DNA from 3 places in the Sporacetigenium mesophilum DSM 16796 genome. Region 1 is predicted to be linked to each of the others. Evidence: riboswitches for the same ligand, from Rfam matches in the RefSeq annotation. Region 1 holds a riboswitch; each other region holds the start of a gene.
What was found. Region 1 has a riboswitch for cobalamin ahead of BS62_RS04235 (energy-coupling factor transporter transmembrane component T). Riboswitches for the same ligand answer to the same signal wherever they lie in the genome.

Region 1 (6,261 bases):
TGTTAAGAGTATTATGAATGATAAAAATCTTGAGAATAAGTATATTGAATTAGGATTTATAAACTAACTTAATACATTTCTGCTATAATATTAAAGAAAGAATAAATATATTTTAGCAAGGTGAGGATAAAATGAATTTAATAACATTAGAAAATATAAGTAAAAACTATAGTGAGAAAAAACTATTAAACAATATATCTCTAGGAATAAATGATGGAGAAAAAATAGGGGTTATAGGAATAAATGGTACAGGTAAGTCTACACTTTTAAAAATAGTAGGCGAAATAGAACAACCTGATAGCGGAAATATAATAAAAAGAAACAATATTAGAATCGAATATCTATCTCAAAATCCAGACTTTGATTTTGAGGCTACAGTTTTACAACAGGTTTTTAAAGGTAATTCTGAAGAAATGAAAGTTTTAAGAGAGTATGAATATACTATTCAAAAAGTATTAAACGGTGAAGTTTCTTTCAACGATAAACTGATTAAGTTACAAGAAAAAATGGATAGTATGAATTTATGGGATTTAGAAAGTGAAGCTAAAACTGTATTGACTAAGCTTGATATAAATAACTTTGACGAACAAGTAAAGTTTTTATCAGGAGGGCAGAGAAAGAGAATAGCCCTAGCCTCAGCTCTAATAACTCCATGTGAACTTCTTATATTAGATGAGCCTACAAACCACATGGATAGTGATTCTATTTCTTGGCTAGAAGAGTACCTAAACAAAAGAAAAGGTTCACTTTTGATGATTACTCATGATAGATACTTCTTAGATGTAGTAACTAATAGAATAATAGAAATAGACAAGGGAAATCTATATTCATACGATGGAAACTACAGTGAGTTCATAGAAAAAAAGCTTGAAAGAGAATCACTAGAGGAAGCTACCCAAAGAAAAAGAGAAAGTATGTACAAAAAAGAATTAGCGTGGATAAGAAGAGGGGCAAAGGCAAGAACTACAAAACAAAAAGCTAGAAAAGAAAGATTTGAAACTTTAAAAGATGAAATGGTAGATATAAAAGATGAAAATCTTGAATTATCTGTTGTTGGATCTAGACTAGGCAACAAGATAATAGAGCTAAATCATATAAGTAAGTCATTTGACGACAACACTCTTATAAAAGACTTTACTTATACTTTATTAAAAGAAGATAGAATAGGTATTGTAGGTCCTAATGGCGCTGGTAAATCTACTCTTATGAAAATTATAAGTGGAGAGTTTATTCCTGATAGTGGAGAACTAGAAATAGGAGAAACAGTAAAAGTAGGATTCTTCTCACAAGAAAACTTTCATATGGATGAAAATATGAGAGTAATTGAATATGTTAAGGAAGTAGGAGAGTATCTACCTTTAGCAAATGGAGAAAAAATCACAGCATCTAAAATGCTCGAGAGGTTTTTATTTACTTCAGATACACAATATAGTCCAATTGGGAAGTTGTCAGGTGGAGAAAGAAGAAGGCTATATCTACTAAGGGTATTAATGGGGGCACCTAATGTATTATTACTAGATGAACCTACCAATGACTTAGATACTACAACACTTACAATATTAGAGGATTTCTTAGATAATTTTAATGGTCCTGTAATAACTGTATCCCATGATAGATATTTCTTAGATAGAATGTGTAATAAGATATTTTCTTATAGAGGAAATGGAGAAATAAAAAGATACAGTGGAAATTACAGCGATTATCTACTTAAATTAGAAAGTGAAAAACCAGTTCAAGAGGAAACTAAAAATAAAAAAATTGAAGAAAAAAAGATAGAAACTAAGGTAAATACTAATAAAACTAAACTAAAATTCACTTATAATGAACAAAAAGAATTTGATGAAATAGATGAGATAATAGAAAATCTCGAAAATAAAATATCGAATTTAGAAAAGGAAATAGAAAAGAATTCTATGGATTTTGTAAAACTTCAAGATTTGTTAAATGAAAAAGAAAAGACAGAAGAATTACTAAATGAAAAATACGATAGATGGACCTATTTAAATGATCTATCAGAAAAAATAGAAGCACAAAAAAATAAGTAAACTAAAGGGTCGTAGTAAAAATCTACGATCCTTTTTGTTATTGATTAAAGTATACATGGTTATTTTTACTAATTTATAAGTATTATTTGCAGAAATTGTTTATAAATTCTATATTATATATTAAAATAGAATTAGGGGTTTTAATCTCAATATATGTTTTGAAATGTCGAATATGGAATATACATATCGTCTAGTAAACTGTATGTATTTTGTGGAGGATTTTATAGATGGAAAGTAGTATGGATATTATTGCATTAATATTAATAGAATTAGTAATAGCATATTTTATATTTAGAAAAAGGATGTTTAGAATGCTTAGTATAAAAAGGCTTCTAAACAAAAATGAATTATATTGTGTATATCAACCTATAGTAGATTTAAAAACAGGAACTACTTATGGTTACGAAAGTTTATCAAGAACAAAAAATACTAAATATAAAAACATTAAAGAAGTAATAGATGATGTTTATAAATTTAAATACGTACAAAAATTTATTTTATTAGCAGTTCAAAATTCAGTAAATTCTTTTGAAAAATTTGAAGTAAAAGATAAAAATCTATTTATAAATATAGATCCTGTGTTTTTAAAACAAAATACAGATGAAGTATTTGATTTGTTACAAAAGATAGAACCTGACATTAGAAAAAATATAGTTTTGGAATTGACGGAAAACGTTCCTATTGACGATATGAAAAAACTATATAATTCTTTTGAACAAATAAGACACTTTGGTGTAAAGCTTGCAATAGATGATTATGGTTCAGGATATTCAAATAATAATTTGCTTATATCTGTACCTTCCCACTATATTAAGATAGACATGAATTTTATAAGAGATATAGACAAAAGTAGCAATAAAAAAGAACTTGTAAGAACAGTGGTTGAATTTAGTAAGTTCATAGGGGCAAAAATCATATGTGAAGGTATAGAAACTAAGGAAGAGTTAGATGTTTTGATAAACCTTGGTGCAGACTATGGTCAGGGATATTATTTAGGAAGACCAAGAGAAGTACTTGCTTAATAAATAAAGTTATGTTGAAATTGTAAGTTATATTTGGTATAATTTATATAAGAAATATTCGAAAATTAAATATAAAATATATAGGTTAATTATTTTTATTAAAAGGAAATCAGGTGAAATTCCTGAACGGTCCCGCCGCTGTAAGAGAGGAGCTTTGCACATATGTCACTGGAGTAATCTGGGAAGACGTGTAAAAGCTATGATACTTGAGTCAGAAGACCTGCCTATATTATTAACACTTTACTCTGCGGAAGATACAGAGTGTGTTAGGTCTTGCCTTTAATTAGACATTAAGCTTAGCCCATTAACTCTCGCAGTTAATGGGCTATTTTATATTCAAGCGAAATTTTTATACAAGGAGGAATTTTGTTGGAAAATGACGGAAAATTCGGAAATGTTCATATTATTACACCTATAGTTTTATTTTTAACTATAATGATAATGGTTTTTTCAAATGATAATCCAGCTATACTTATTTCAGTATATACTTTGTTAATTTCTTTATTTATATCTACAAAAAACACTAAGAAGTTAAAAATGGGAATTCTATATTTTATACCTTTTGTAATTGTTATTACAATAATAAATGTTTTCTTTGTAAGCCAAGGAAAAACAATATTATTTTACATAATGAGTAGAAAAATTACTTTAGAATCTATTATATATTCAATAACAATGGCCTTTAAGTTATTGTCAGTAACATATATTTTTATGGCATTTGACTTTATGATAGATTCAGACAGGGCTGTTTCTTATTTTTCAACTAAAATGCCAAAGTCAACTCTTATGCTTATGATAGGATTCAAACTTGTTCCAGATCTTAAAAAAAGGTTTAATAGTTTGAAAGATGTATATACAGTAAGAGGAGTAAATTTTGATAAAAAAGGTTCTAAGGAAAAATCAAAAAGTTATGTACCTGTTTTTTCAATTTTATTAGACAACTCCTTAGAAAGTTCCTTTGAGATAAGTGAAGCCGCATATGTAAGGGGATTTTTAAGTAGCAACAGGAGTATATACGAAAGACAAAGATTTAATAAATTTGATTTTTTAATTATATTTTCATCAATAGTTCTTTTAATAACTTATTGTATAGGAATGTATTTTAAAATGGTAAGTTTTGATGTATATGATGGAATTTATTTAACAAATATATTTAATTATGCAACTGCATCAATATTTGCGATTGTAGTGTTTATAACAACTTCAATGATATTATATGGGGAGGATGATTAGTGTGGCTTATATAGAAATTAAAGATTTAAGTTACAAGTATCCTTTAGAAGATAAACTAACTTTAGACAATATAAATCTTAAGCTAAATAAAGGGAATATATTGTTAGTTACGGGAAAATCAGGCTCAGGGAAATCAACTTTAGCAAAGGCTATAGTTGGAACTGTTCCTAGTTTTTATGGTGGAAGTATTAAAGGATATGTAAATATAGAAGGTGAAGATATAAATAAAATGTCTCATAGTCAAAGAGCTAAAGAAATAACTATGGTTTTTCAACATCCAGAAAGACAACTTATGATGAACAAGGTACATAGAGAAATGGCCTTTGGGTTAGAGAATATAGGTGTGGATGAGAGTGTTATAAAAAGAAGAGTATGGGAAGCTATGCAATTTGCAGACATACTACATTTAGCAAATAGAAACATAAACACATTGTCTGGTGGAGAAAAACAAAAAGTTGCAATTGCATCGGCTATAGCGTACATGCCAAAGTGTATAGTCTTAGATGAACCAACGTCACAACTGGATCCCCCATCTGCAGAATCTATAGTTAATTTAGTAAGAAAAATAAATACAGAACTTGGAATGTCTATAGTTTTAATAGAACAAAGAGTAAATAAATGGTTTGATGTTGCAGACAAAATTGGATATATGGAAAATAATAAGCTTACAGTTTTTGAAAATATAAATGAATTTTTTAGTAAATGTTCTAATAATATGATTGGATTTATGCCAGATTATTTAAGATTTTTCAAAAAGAATAATATAGGATACCTTCCAAAAGACTTTAAAGATGCTAGAAATTATTTAGAAGGCGAATTTAATAATAAGGATGAATTTAATAAATGTCAATTTGCATTTACAAAAGATAAAAATGATAAAAACTCAACTATCAGTATAAAAAAGTTAAATACATTTTATGATAGTCTTCAGGTTTTAGATAATGTAAATATTGATATATTAGAAGGTGAATTTGTTTCTATTATGGGGGCAAACGGTTCAGGAAAAAGTACATTATTAAAAAGTATTATGGGACTTAAGGAATACAAAGGAAGTATAAAAATAAATTCCAAAGAAGTCAAAAAAACAAATAGAAAAGAGCTATCAAGGTTAGTTGGATATGTTTCTCAAGATCCAAGTGAGTACATTTCAAAAGACAGTGTTTATGAGGAACTTAAGTTTACACTAGATAACTTTAACTCATTTGATGAAGAAATTATAAATAATACTTTAAAAGATTTAGATATTTACCATCTTAAAGATAAAAATCCAAGAGATTTAAGTGGTGGGGAAAAACAAAGGTTGGCTATAGCCTCAATATTGGTTATGAAGCCTAAGATACTACTTCTAGATGAGCCTACAAGGGGTCTAGACTTAGAAGTAAAAAACAAACTAGGTAAAGTACTTAAAAATCTCAATGACCAAGGTACAACTATTTTGATGATAACCCATGATGTTGAATTTTCATCTAATTATTGCAACAGATTTATACTTATGTTTAATAGGGAAATAGTTGCAGATGGAAGTAGAGACGAGGTTTTAAGTGATGGAATTTATTATAACACAACAATAAATAAGCTATTTAAGAATATTGACAACTCTATATTTACTGAAGAAGAAGCTTTGGATTTTATTAGTTGTAATTATATGAATTCTGTAGTTTAAAGGTGGTTATTATGAAAAAATTATATATTGTTTTAACAGCAGTAGTGATTGTAATTTTAATGGTACTTACATTAAATCAAAATATACAAAGTGGATTTTCATTGATATTTACATTAGGTGTATTTGCAATATTGTTTTTAAGTTATTTTTACTTCGAGAAGAGTTCACTAGGAACAAAAGAAATAGGTATAATAGCTACTTTAAGTGCATTTTCAGCTGTTTCAAGAGTTATATTTGCCCTAATTCCAAATGTTCAACCAGTTACTTTCTTGGTTGCATTATCTGGGTATGTGTTTGG
Region 2 (6,261 bases), on a different contig from region 1:
TAGGGGCAGGTCCTGGTGACTATAAACTAATAACAGTAAAAGGAATAGAGTGTATAAGAAAGGCAGATGTTATAGTTTATGATAGATTAGCAAATGAAAATTACTTAAATGAAGCCAAAGAAAATTGTGAAATTATATATGTCGGTAAGGCATCGAGTAATCATACATTATCACAAGATGAAATAAATGATGTAATAGTTAAAAAGGCAAAAGAAGGTAAAATTGTAACTAGGTTAAAAGGCGGAGACCCTTATGTTTTTGGCAGAGGTGGAGAAGAAGGAGAATATTTATTAGAAAATGGCATAAATTTTGAAGTAGTTCCAGGAATAACATCTGCAATTGGAGGACTTTGCTATGCAGGTATACCTATAACTCATAGAGATTATGCATCTTCATTTCATGTAATAACAGGTCACCTAAAAGATGATGAAAATGAAAATTTAAATTGGAATGCTTTATCTAATATTGAAGGAACATTAGTGTTTTTAATGGGAGTTGCTAACTTAAATAAAATATCCAAAAATTTAATAAAAGAAGGAAAAGATAAAAATACTCCAGTAGCTATTATAAATTGGGCAACTAGATATAATCAAAAAGTAGTTACAGGAACATTAGAAAATATATACGATATAGCTTTAAAAGAAAATATAAAACCACCTAGCTTAATAGTTGTAGGAGATGTTGTAAACTTAAGAGAAAAATTAAATTTCTTTGAAAACAAAGAGTTATTTGGTAAAAATATAGTAGTAACTAGAGCAAGATCTCAAAGCAGTACTTTAGTAGAAAAGATAAATGATTTAGGAGGAAACGCTATACAATTTCCTACTATAAAAATAGATGAAATAAGTCCAAACGAAGAACTAGAGCAAGGAATAGATAACATAGAAAATTACAGTTACATAATATTTACAAGTCAAAATGCTGTAGATATATTTTTTAAAAAAATGTATAAAATGAATGTTGATCTAAGAAAATTACACAATGCTAAGATAGTTGCAATAGGACCAGCTACAGCAAATGAATTAAGAATTAAAGGAATAGTAGCTGATATAGTGCCACCAAAATATGTTGCAGAATCAATATATGAAGTATTAAAAGATGAGCTAAGTGAATCTGATAATATATTAATACCTAGGGCATCTAATGCAAGGGATTATTTAGTAGAAAAATTAAGTGAAATATGTAACGTAAGAAACATTCATATCTACAATACTGTTGTAGAATCTAATAATAAAGATGAAATATTAAAATTACTAGACAAAAACAACATAAATTACATAACTTTTACTAGTTCATCTACTGTAAATAATTTTATGAAAATAATAGGTATTGATAATATAAATAAATTGTCTAGTACAAAATTAATATCTATAGGCCCTATAACTTCTAAAACTATAGAATCCTATAAACTGAAAGTTCATAAAGAAGCAGATGAATACACAATAGATGGAATGCTAGATTGTATAACAAAAGACATAAACATATAAATACAAGGGAGCGATTGAAATGATTAGAAGACCAAGAAGATTAAGAGCAAATTCAGCAATAAGAGATTTAGTAAGAGAAACGAAGTTAAATATAGAAGATTTAATATATCCTTTATTTGTAGTAGAGGGGGAAAATATAAAAAAAGAAATACCATCACTACCAGATGTTTATCATTTATCAGTTGATAAATTAAAAGAAGAAATAGAAGAGTTAAAAGATTTAGGAATACAACATATACTATTATTTGGAGTTCCAGATGAAAAAGATGAATACGGAAAAGAAGCTTACAATGACAATGGAATAGTTCAAAGAGGCATAAGAGAAATAAAGAGGGTATGTCCAGAAATGTACATTATACCAGATATATGTATGTGTCAATATACAAGCCATGGACATTGTGGAATACTTACAGAATGTGGACATGTTCATAATGACAAAACTTTAGAGTACTTATCAAAAATAGCAATAAGTTATGCTAAAGCTGGAGCTGACATGGTTGCTCCATCTGATATGATGGATGGAAGAATAGAATCTATGAGAATAGCTTTAGATGAAAGTGGATTTGAAGACGTTGCTATAATGGCATATAGCGCAAAATATTCATCAAATTTCTATGGACCGTTTAGAGAGGCGGCACATTCAGCACCATCATTTGGAGATAGAAAAACTTATCAAATGGATCCAGCTAACACTAACGAAGCTTTAATGGAAGTTGAACTTGATATACAGGAAGGTGCGGATATAGTAATGGTAAAACCTGCATTGTCCTATTTAGATGTTATAAGAAGGGTTAAAGACAACTTCAATACACCTTTAGCAGCATACAATGTCAGTGGGGAATATTCAATGCTTAAACTAGCTGTTAAAAATGGACTATTAAATGAAGGCGCTATATATGAAAGTGTACTTTCTATAAAGAGAGCTGGAGCAGATATGATAATAACGTATTTTGCAAAAGATTTAGCTAAATTACTTAAAAGATAGTAGTTACCTAAGTATTTTGAATTATACAATTGCATATGATTAAGTAAAGTTAGAAAAATAAAATGTTTATAAATTAGGTTCTTGCAAAGATTAAAAGGGAAAGAGGTTAAAATCCTCTGCAGCCCCCGCTACTGTAAGGTTGACGAACCCTTATTTAACCACTGTGATTTAGCATCATGGGAAGGTAAGGAAGTAGATTGATACCAAGCCAGGAGACCTACCTATTTTATACCAAAGTAAGGCCTTCGGGGTGGAGGGTGTGGCTTTATGCAGAAATTGAAATATTACTGTGTAAATTACAAGTCCTAGCCTTTAAAGGTTAGGACTTTTTTATAGGAGTGATAATATGTACTATCCGATTATGGTAAATATAAAAGATAAAGAAATAGTAGTAATAGGTGGAGGTAAAGTTGCCTATAGAAAAGTAAAAAGCTTTATATCATTTGGATGTACAGTAAAGGTTATATCTCCAACTATAATAGATGAATTAGAAAATATAGAAAATAAAGTAATTCTAATAAGAGATTTTTATAAAGAAGACTATATAAAAAATAGTTATATTGTTGTGGCATCCACGGATGATAAAGATTTAAATGAACAAATAGGTTTATATTGCAAAGAGAAAAACATATTGTGCAATGTAGTAGATAACCCAGGCTTGTCAAGCTATATAGTACCTTCTATAGTGAAAAGAGGAGATTTAGTTATAAGTGTATCAACAAATGGCAAAAGCCCATCTCTTGCATCAAAGATAAAAAAAGATATAGAAAAACAATATAGTGATGATTATGAAGAGTATTTGAATTTACTAGGTAATATAAGAAGTAAAATTATCGATAAATATGAAAATAATGATGAGAAAAGATATTTATTAAATAATCTAATAAATATGACAATAGAAGAACTTAGGAATTTAGAAATTTGACAAGGGAGATATAAAATGAAAAAAGCTATATTAGTAGTAAGCTTTGGAACAAGTTATCCTGAAACGAGAAAAAAAAATATAGAAGCTTGCGAAAATAAGATAAGAAAAACTTTTGATGAATATGATGTGTTCAGGGCATTTACATCTAATATGATAATAAAAAAGTTAGCGAATAGAGATAAGATATATATAGATAATCCAGTTGAATCTTTACAAAAATTATATGAAAAAGGATATAAGGAAGTTATAGTTCAAACTCTTCACATAATAAATGGAGAGGAATTTGATAAACTTAAAAATCAAGTAAGGTCATTTGAATGTAAATTTGAAAAATTATCATTAGGTAAGCCATTGCTTACAACTATAGATGACTACAAAAAAACTACGAATGCTCTAAAATTGCAAGTACCTACTTTAAAAGAAAATGAGGCGGTAGTTCTTATGGGCCATGGTACATTTCATGAAGCTCACTCATCTTATACTTGTTTAAATTATATGTTAGAAGAAGCTAATATAAACGCTTATGTTGGAACTGTTGAAGGATATCCTGAATTAGAAAATGTTATAACTAGGTTAAGAAAAAACAATATATCTAAGGCTATACTAATGCCATTTATGTTAGTCGCAGGAGATCATGCAATAAATGATATGGCTTCAGATGAGGAAGATTCTTGGAAAAGCATATTGGAAAAAGAAGGGTTTGATGTAGAAGTATATCTTAAGGGCCTAGGAGAAAATTCAAAAATACAAGATATATTTGTATCTCATATAAACGATTTAATAAAAGAAGAAGGAATATAAAATATTTAATTTAGGGGGAAATACTTATGACGAAGTTTTATGGAATAGGAACAGGACCTGGAGATAGTTCCTTACTTACAATAAAAGCCGTGGATACTTTGAAAAAACTAGACATATTATATACACCAGAGGCACAAAAAGAAGGAAAGAGTTTAGCATTATCTATAGTAGAACCTTATCTTAACGATAAAATAGAAATAAAACAAAAGCATTTTCCGATGAACTTTGATAGCGTTGAAAAAATAGATGCATGGGACGATATTGCAAAAGAAATACAAATGGATGTTGAAGATGGTAAAAATGTAGGCTTTATAACCTTAGGAGACCCTATGATATATAGCACATATGTGTATATAATGGAAAGATTAATAGGTAAGATTGAGGTAGATACTATACCAGGAATATCTTCTTTCTCAAATATAGCATCGAATCAAAATTTCCCATTGGTTATGGATAAAGAGCCTCTTATAATAATCCCATGTACTACAGATGAGGAAAAGATAGATTATGCATTAGAAAATTATAGTTCTATAGTTCTTATGAAAGTATACAAGAACTTTGAACAAATAATAAATAAAATAGAAAAAAATAATCTTATGGATCATGCTATTTTAGTTAGCAACTCATCATTAGGAAGTGAAAAGGTATACAAAAACTTAAGGGAGATAGATCTTAGTAAAAAAGTATCTTACTTTTCAACTATACTAATAAATAAAGATCAAAAAATGTCATAGTTTATGGGACTTTCTGTCTCAGGGGGATAAGTATATGAAAAATTTAAAATTAGGATTAACAGTAGGATTGTTATTAGTTGTATTAAATCCTACAGATATATTAGCTATGCATATAATGGAAGGTTTTTTACCATTTAAATGGTCACTAATATGGTCAATTATTTTTATACCTTTTTTTATAAGAGGATTACAAAATCTTAGATTGATATTTAAAAATGACCCAAACAAAAAGCTATTAATAGCACTGGTAGGAGCATTTGTATTTGTTTTGTCGGCTCTAAAGATCCCATCTATAACAGGAAGTAGTTCTCATCCAACTGGAGTAGGCCTTGGAGCTATACTTTTTGGACCAGGAGTTATGTCTGTAGTAGGAACAATAGTACTTTTATTTCAAGCATTGTTATTGGCACATGGTGGTATAACAACTTTAGGGGCAAATGCATTTTCTATGGCTGTAGTAGGCCCTATAATATCTTATTTAATATTTAAGTTTATGAAAAAAAGAAACATAAAAAATGCTACATGTGTATTTACATCAGCTGCTATAGGGGACTTAGCTACATATACAATAACATCTATACAATTAGCATTAGCGTTTCCAGACCCTAATGGAGGAGTAACAGTATCTTTAATTAAATTTTTATCTATATTCTGTTTAACTCAGATACCTATAGCAATAGCTGAAGGAATATTGACAACTGTAGTTTATAACTTACTATTACAGAATAAGATAGAAGGAGTGATTGGAGATGAATATAAATATGAAACAGAGATTAACGAACAATAATATAGTTTTAGTTTTAATAGCAATTTTACTTATAGGATCTCCTTTGATTATAAATAAAAATGCTGAATATGGCGGGGCAGACGGGCAAGCAGAAGAACTTATAACAGAAATAGATCCTAATTATAAACCTTGGGTCAGTAGCATATATGAACCTCAAAGTGGTGAAATAGAAAGTCTATTATTTTCTGTTCAAGCATCTTTAGGAACAGGAATTATATGTTATTACTTAGGTTATATGAAAGGAAAGAAAAAAAATGATAGCGATAGATAAATATGCATATAACAATGGATTGTTAAATGCAAATCCTATCTTAAAGTTCACAATAGGTGCCATACTATTAATGGCATCTATAATTTTTAATAATAGAGTATTTTTTGCAATAGTTATGGGTCTTATGAGTTTTAGTATAATATTCTTAGCTAAAATAGATTTTAAATATTATATGAAGTTACTTGCCATACCTATATATTTCTTAATTTTTAGCATTATGGCAACATTGATTTCTATATCTAAAGAACCAATTGACTTTATAATTAATATC
Region 3 (6,261 bases), on a different contig from region 1:
ATAATAGAGGCAGCTAATTACACTTATAAAAATATGGCTACATTTGCACAAACAGAGATAGTTATATAGCGGAGGTAAACATTATGAGCAATATAGTAATGGTAACAGGAGGGGCTAGATCAGGAAAAAGCTCTTATGCTGAAAAGTTGTGTAAGGCACAAAAAAATAATGTTGCTTATATTGCAACATCGATACCATTTGACGAGGGTATGAAAGATAGAATAAAAAAACATCAAGAGATGAGGCCTAAAAACTGGACTACATATGAGGTATATGAAGATATATATAAATTTATAAAAGAGATAGAAAAAAACAATCAGACTGTTATATTAGACTGTGTAACTTTATTAATTAACAATCTTATGTTTAAATTTGATATAGATTACGAAACATGTAGCAGAAATGAAGTAGATGAAATAGAAAAATATATACAAAATCAGGTGAAACTTCTAATTGAAGAAATGAAAAAGACTAATTTATATGTAGTAATAGTTACAAATGAAATAGGAATGAGTATAGTTCCAGATAACAGATTGTCTAGAATTTATACAGATATTGCTGGAAGAATAAATCAATATATAGCTAGAGAAAGTGACGAGGTATACTTTGTAGTAAGTAGTATACCTATGAAAATAAAGGGTTAATAATATGAAAAGATTTATAGGAATACTTCAACTTTTAACTAGAATACCAATAAACATGGATACAGGTTTTGATGAAGAGTTTGACAAAAGCATAATATATTTTCCGCTAGTAGGTTTAGTTCTAGGGGGGATTTATTTAGCTATAACATACCTATCCTTACAAATATTTGATATATATATAGTATCAATAATATTTCTAATGAGTGAGGTTCTTTTAACAGGAGGACTTCACCTAGATGGATTAGGAGATACTTTTGACGGAATATATAGTTATAGAAATAAGGAAAAAATATTAGATATTATGAAGGATTCTAGATTGGGAACTAATGCACTTCTAGCCATAGTGTTTTTAATATTATTAAAGGTAGGTTTTGTCTATAGTATTGTAAGTATGGATATATTATATCCTTTACTATTAACCCCTGTATATGGAAGACTAGCTATAGTATTTTCTTGTTATAAAAACAAGACACCAAGACCAGGAGGAATGGGTAATTTATTTATAGGAAAGGTAAATAATAAAAGGTTATTTATAACTATATTTTCTACTATTTTAATTGTTATTTTAGCATACGTACTTATTAAAATAAGTATATATGAGGTTCTATTCAGTATAGTTTTTATACCGGTTCTATATATATTAACAAGAATGTTTACAATATATATAACTAATAAAATAGATGGAATAACGGGAGATATACTTGGATGTTGGTGTGAATTATCCCAATTAATATATTTAATTTTTATATATTTGGCTTACAAATTGCTTTAGTTATGAATTTTTAGAAGCTTAATTAAAGGAGATATATATGGTAAGGATTATACTAGTAAGACATGGAGAAACAGACGATAACAATAATATGAAATTATCTGGACATATAGACAGTAAATTGAGTAGCCTAGGCCTAAGCCAATCGCAAAAAACTGTAAACTTTTTAAAAGATTATAGTATAGATTGTATTTATAGTAGTCCATCTTCAAGGGCAGTAGAGACAATAAAAAATTTATCTAAAGAAAAAGACCTAGAAATAGTAGTAAATGATAATTTAAAAGAATTGAACTTTGGAGATTTCGAGGGAAAAACATTTAAAGAAATAGAAAGCAGTTATAGTGAAGAATTTGATAATATGTTGAAATTGGGTTTTGAATATGAATATCCTAAGGGAGAAAGTTTAGTAGAATTTCATAATAGAATAGCTTTATATATAGAAAATATTATAAAAGAAAATAGAGGTAAATCTATACTTATATGTACTCATGCGGGGGTTATAAGATGCATAATATCTCATTTGTTATCGAAAAGCTATGAACATCATTGGAATTTCAAAATAGATAACTGTTCTGTTAGTGTAATAGAAGTTGAAAATGATTTTGCAGTAATACACAAGCTAAATAATACTGATCATTTAAGATAAATGGGGATAATGAATTTTTTATAGGAGGAATTTTTATGAAAACAAAAAAGATTACTTTAGTGGCGCTATTTATAGCTTTGAGTTTTATAGGTTCAAATATAAAGATAGTTTCAAGTATAGCCTTTGATTCTATGCCTGGATTTTTAATATCGATTATGTTAGGACCTGTTTATGGAGCTATAGTTGGATTATTAGGGCACTTATTGACAGCGCTCACAAGTGGGTTTCCTATGACAATACCTATACATTTAATAATAGGTATTTTTATGGCAATAACAATTTATATCTTTGGAGTATCTTATAGAATTTTAAAAGATAAAAATAAATTCTTATCATGGATAGTACCAACTTTATTGGGAGTTATAATAAATGGTCCTGTTACAGTATACTTTTTAATTAAAGTTATAAATGTACCTGGGTTAGCTTATGCTATAATTCCTATATTGTCTCTAGCAGCTTTAGCCAACATAATAGTAGCTATAGGTATATACAGCGCCATACCAAAGAGATCATTGGCGGAGTTTAAACAAAGGTAGGTAGTTTATATGAATATAAATAGAGTCAGGGACCTAACATTAGTCTCTATAGACAATGAAAAGACAATGGTAATAGCTTGTGACAGTTGTGGTGGAATAGGGTTAAAAAGTGGAGATTCATTTAAATGCCCTCCACTTCAAGTAGGGAAATATACTGCTAAAGTTGCTTTATTTGAAGTTCTTTGTAGTGGTGCAGATGTAGTAAGTATTACAAATGCAGTTTGCAATGAAATGAATCCTACAGGAGAAGAAATAATAAAAGGGATAAAAGAAGAACTGAAACTTTTAAAGATAGATAATGTTACACTTACAGGAAGCACGGAAGAAAATATGATTACAAATTCAACTGCAGTAGGTATAACAGTAATAGGTATAGCAGAAAATGAAAAATTGAAAGTAAATAATGTAAATTGTGATTGTAAATTAATCAGTATAGGAATTCCAAAGGTAGGAAATGAGATAAAATTAGATAATGATAAAGAAATTGCTAGTTATGAAGATCTTAATATTTTATTAAATATAGAAGGGGTTTTGGAAATAGTACCTGTTGGTTCGAAGGGAATAATGTATGAATGCGAGCAATTAGCAATAAACAATAATTTAAATTTAGAAGTTAATAAAGATATTACTGTAGATTTATATAAATCAGCGGGTCCAGGTACCGTTTTAATAGCTGCAATAAAAAATAATTATTTAGAAGAGATTGAAAAAATGAAAAATTTAACTTTTATAGGAAAGTTACTAAAGAAATAGATTAATTACTGTGAAAAGGCTTAGATCTCCCCTATCTTACTATAAGGAAGGAGATTTAAGCCTTTTTAGTTAAGAGGAATTAAGAATATTAATTATATAAAAATTATATACATAAATTGTATAAATTTACTATTATATTGAATATTGCAATTTTGTATGTTAGAATGTAATTGTTAAAAACTTAATAAATCTGAAATAGGTTCTTATATAGATTAATAGGGAAAGAGGTTAAATTCCTCTGCAGCCCCCGCTACTGTAAAGCAGACGAAACCTTATTTAAGCCACTATGATTTGCATCATGGGAAGGTAAGGAAGTAGATTGAAGCTAAGCCAGGAGACCTGCCTAATTCATGAGTAGTAAACCTTCGGGGTGAAGGGTGGCGCTATAGTCTATAATAATAAGTAATTTATATTCTATAAACAAATCCTAACCAATAAAGGTTAGGATTTGTTTAATTACAAGTATAATATAAATTATCTGGTCTATAGATAATTTATATTATCCAACTACTAAACTTGAGCAACGGACCTGATTTTCAAGGTCGTTGGCGACATGAGTGAAGCGAATTTTTTATATATAAAGGGGGAAATTCCATGGGTAAATCAATAATGTTTCAAGGTACAGGTTCTGGAGTAGGTAAAAGTCTATTAACTGCGGCATTTTGTAGGATATTAAAGCAAGATGGAAAAAGTGTTATACCTTTTAAATCACAAAATATGGCTCTAAATTCTTATATAACAAAAGAAGGATTGGAAATGGGTAGGGCTCAAGTATTTCAAGCAGAAGCAGCATGTCTTGAACCACATGTAAATATGAATCCAATACTTCTAAAACCTACAACAAATAAAAAATCTCAAGTAATAATAAATGGTAAAGTATATAAAAACATGGGTGCAGCAGAATACCATGATTTTGCACCAGAGTTAAAAGATATGATAAAAGATATATATAAAGATATAAGCTCTAGTTACGATATTGTTGTTATAGAAGGTGCTGGAAGTCCAGCTGAGATAAACCTTAGAGAAAATGATATAGTTAATATGGGAATGGCTGAAATATCAGACTCACCAGTAGTACTTATTGGAGATATTGATAAAGGTGGAGTTTTTGCATCTTTAGCTGGGACAATGATGCTTTTAACTGAAGAAGAAAGAAAAAGAGTTAAGGGAGTAATTATAAATAAATTTAGAGGAGATATAAAAATTTTAGAGCCTGGATTAAAAATGCTAGAAGATATAATAAAAGTACCTGTTTTAGGAGTTATACCTTATAGTATTTTAAATATAGAAGACGAAGATAGTTTGGCAGATCGATTTAGAATGAAACAAGAAAAGGGAGATAAGGCTATTGATATAGAGGTTTTGTACTTACCTCATGTATCAAACTTTACTGATATGAATGTATTTGAAACTCAGGAAGACGTTAACCTAAGATACGTTATGAGAGGAGAATCTATAGGAGATCCAGATATTCTTATAATTCCTGGAAGCAAAAACACTATAGAAGACCTTATATATATAAAAGAAAGTGGACTAGAAAAACAAATAATAGAATTACATAAAAAGGGAAAGTTAGTATTTGGAGTATGTGGCGGATATCAAATGTTAGGTAAAAAGCTATATGACCCACAGGGAATAGAATGTGGAGTTAAAGAAATAAATGGAATAGGACTATTAGATATAGAAACTACATTTGAAGGAGAAAAGATAACCGCCCAAGTAGAAGCTATTATAGAAGAAGATATGAACGGGTATCTAAATGGATTAAATGGAATTAAGATAGAAGGATATGAAATACACATGGGAAGAAGTACAAAATCAGATGAATGTAGCTACCTAAATACTATAACTATGAGACTAGAAGAAAATGTAAGTATTTTAGAAGGAGCAATAAATGAAGATGGAAATGTAGTTGGAACTTATATACATGGAATATTTGACAACATAAGTTTTACTAGGGCTTTACTGAATAACATAAGAGATAAAAAAGGACTTGAGAGAGTAGAAAGTAATGTCTCCTCTTTTAAGGAATTTAAAGATATAGAATATGACAAATTAGCAAATATAGTTAGAGCTCATACTGATATAGATAAAATATATGAAATAATTAACTCCTAGGGGGTAAGGTATGAAAAAGATATTAATAGGTGGAACTAATAGTGGAGTAGGAAAAACTACTATATCTATAGGTATAATGAAGGCTTTAAAAAATAGAGGCTTAAATGTTCAGCCATATAAAGTTGGTCCTGATTATATAGATACCTCATATCATACATTTGTAACAAATAAAGAATCTAGAAATTTAGATAATTATATGTTAGAAGATGAAGTTATAAAGTATCTGTTTAATAAAAATTCTATTGATGTTGATATATCCATTGTGGAAGGAGTTATGGGACTTTATGACGGATACGGAGTAGATATAAACTCATGTACTAGCTCATATACATCAAAAATTCTAAAATGTCCTGTAATTCTAGTAATAGATGGAAAAGCAATGGCAACATCTAGTGCTGCAATGGTACTAGGATATAAAGAATTAGATAAAGACGTAGATATTAGGGGAGTAATAGTTAATAATATTTCATCTGAAAGCCACTTTATAATAATAAAAGAATCCGTTGAAAAGTATTGCGACATAGAAGTTCTAGGATACTTACCTAAGAATAAGGATTTTTCTCTGCCATCTAGACATTTAGGTCTTGTACCTAGTATAGAAATGGATGAGTTAAATGGAAAATTTGATAAACTTGCAGATTTAATAGAAAAGCATATAAATATAGATAGGTTAATAGAAATATCTGAATCTCAACCTATATATAGTAATTTCAAATTAAATATTCCAAAGTTTAATGATTTAACTTTAGCATTAGCATATGATAAAGCTTTTAATTTTTATTATCAAGATAATAT

Region 2: another riboswitch for cobalamin. It lies ahead of BS62_RS13820 (precorrin-2 dehydrogenase/sirohydrochlorin ferrochelatase family protein); the one in region 1 lies ahead of BS62_RS04235 (energy-coupling factor transporter transmembrane component T).
Region 3: another riboswitch for cobalamin. It lies ahead of BS62_RS13740 (cobyric acid synthase); the one in region 1 lies ahead of BS62_RS04235 (energy-coupling factor transporter transmembrane component T).

The regions. Positions count from the first base shown of each region.
Region 1 covers NZ_JCANUR010000003.1:12,628-18,888, reverse strand. Annotated here, with positions in the region: gene BS62_RS04250 (DUF805 domain-containing protein) at 1-67, shown strand, start outside; gene BS62_RS04245 (ABC-F family ATP-binding cassette domain-containing protein) at 132-2,045, shown strand; gene BS62_RS04240 (EAL domain-containing protein) at 2,273-3,067, shown strand; cobalamin riboswitch at 3,133-3,309, shown strand; gene BS62_RS04235 (energy-coupling factor transporter transmembrane component T) at 3,437-4,300, shown strand; gene BS62_RS04230 (ABC transporter ATP-binding protein) at 4,302-5,963, shown strand; gene BS62_RS04225 (ECF transporter S component) at 5,975-6,261, shown strand, end outside.
Region 2 covers NZ_JCANUR010000023.1:18,579-24,839, forward strand. Annotated here, with positions in the region: gene cobA (uroporphyrinogen-III C-methyltransferase) at 1-1,487, shown strand, start outside; gene hemB (porphobilinogen synthase) at 1,507-2,472, shown strand; cobalamin riboswitch at 2,531-2,711, shown strand; gene BS62_RS13820 (precorrin-2 dehydrogenase/sirohydrochlorin ferrochelatase family protein) at 2,819-3,397, shown strand; gene BS62_RS13825 (sirohydrochlorin cobaltochelatase) at 3,413-4,198, shown strand; gene BS62_RS13830 (cobalt-factor II C(20)-methyltransferase) at 4,225-4,932, shown strand; gene BS62_RS13835 (energy-coupling factor ABC transporter permease) at 4,967-5,719, shown strand; gene BS62_RS13840 (energy-coupling factor ABC transporter substrate-binding protein) at 5,694-5,990, shown strand; gene cbiQ (cobalt ECF transporter T component CbiQ) at 5,974-6,261, shown strand, end outside.
Region 3 covers NZ_JCANUR010000023.1:1,745-8,005, forward strand. Annotated here, with positions in the region: gene cobT (nicotinate-nucleotide--dimethylbenzimidazole phosphoribosyltransferase) at 1-69, shown strand, start outside; gene cobU (bifunctional adenosylcobinamide kinase/adenosylcobinamide-phosphate guanylyltransferase) at 84-644, shown strand; gene cobS (adenosylcobinamide-GDP ribazoletransferase) at 649-1,416, shown strand; gene BS62_RS13725 (histidine phosphatase family protein) at 1,454-2,059, shown strand; gene BS62_RS13730 (ECF transporter S component) at 2,095-2,595, shown strand; gene BS62_RS13735 (AIR synthase related protein) at 2,605-3,348, shown strand; cobalamin riboswitch at 3,529-3,709, shown strand; gene BS62_RS13740 (cobyric acid synthase) at 3,943-5,466, shown strand; gene BS62_RS13745 (cobyrinic acid a,c-diamide synthase CobB) at 5,477-6,261, shown strand, end outside.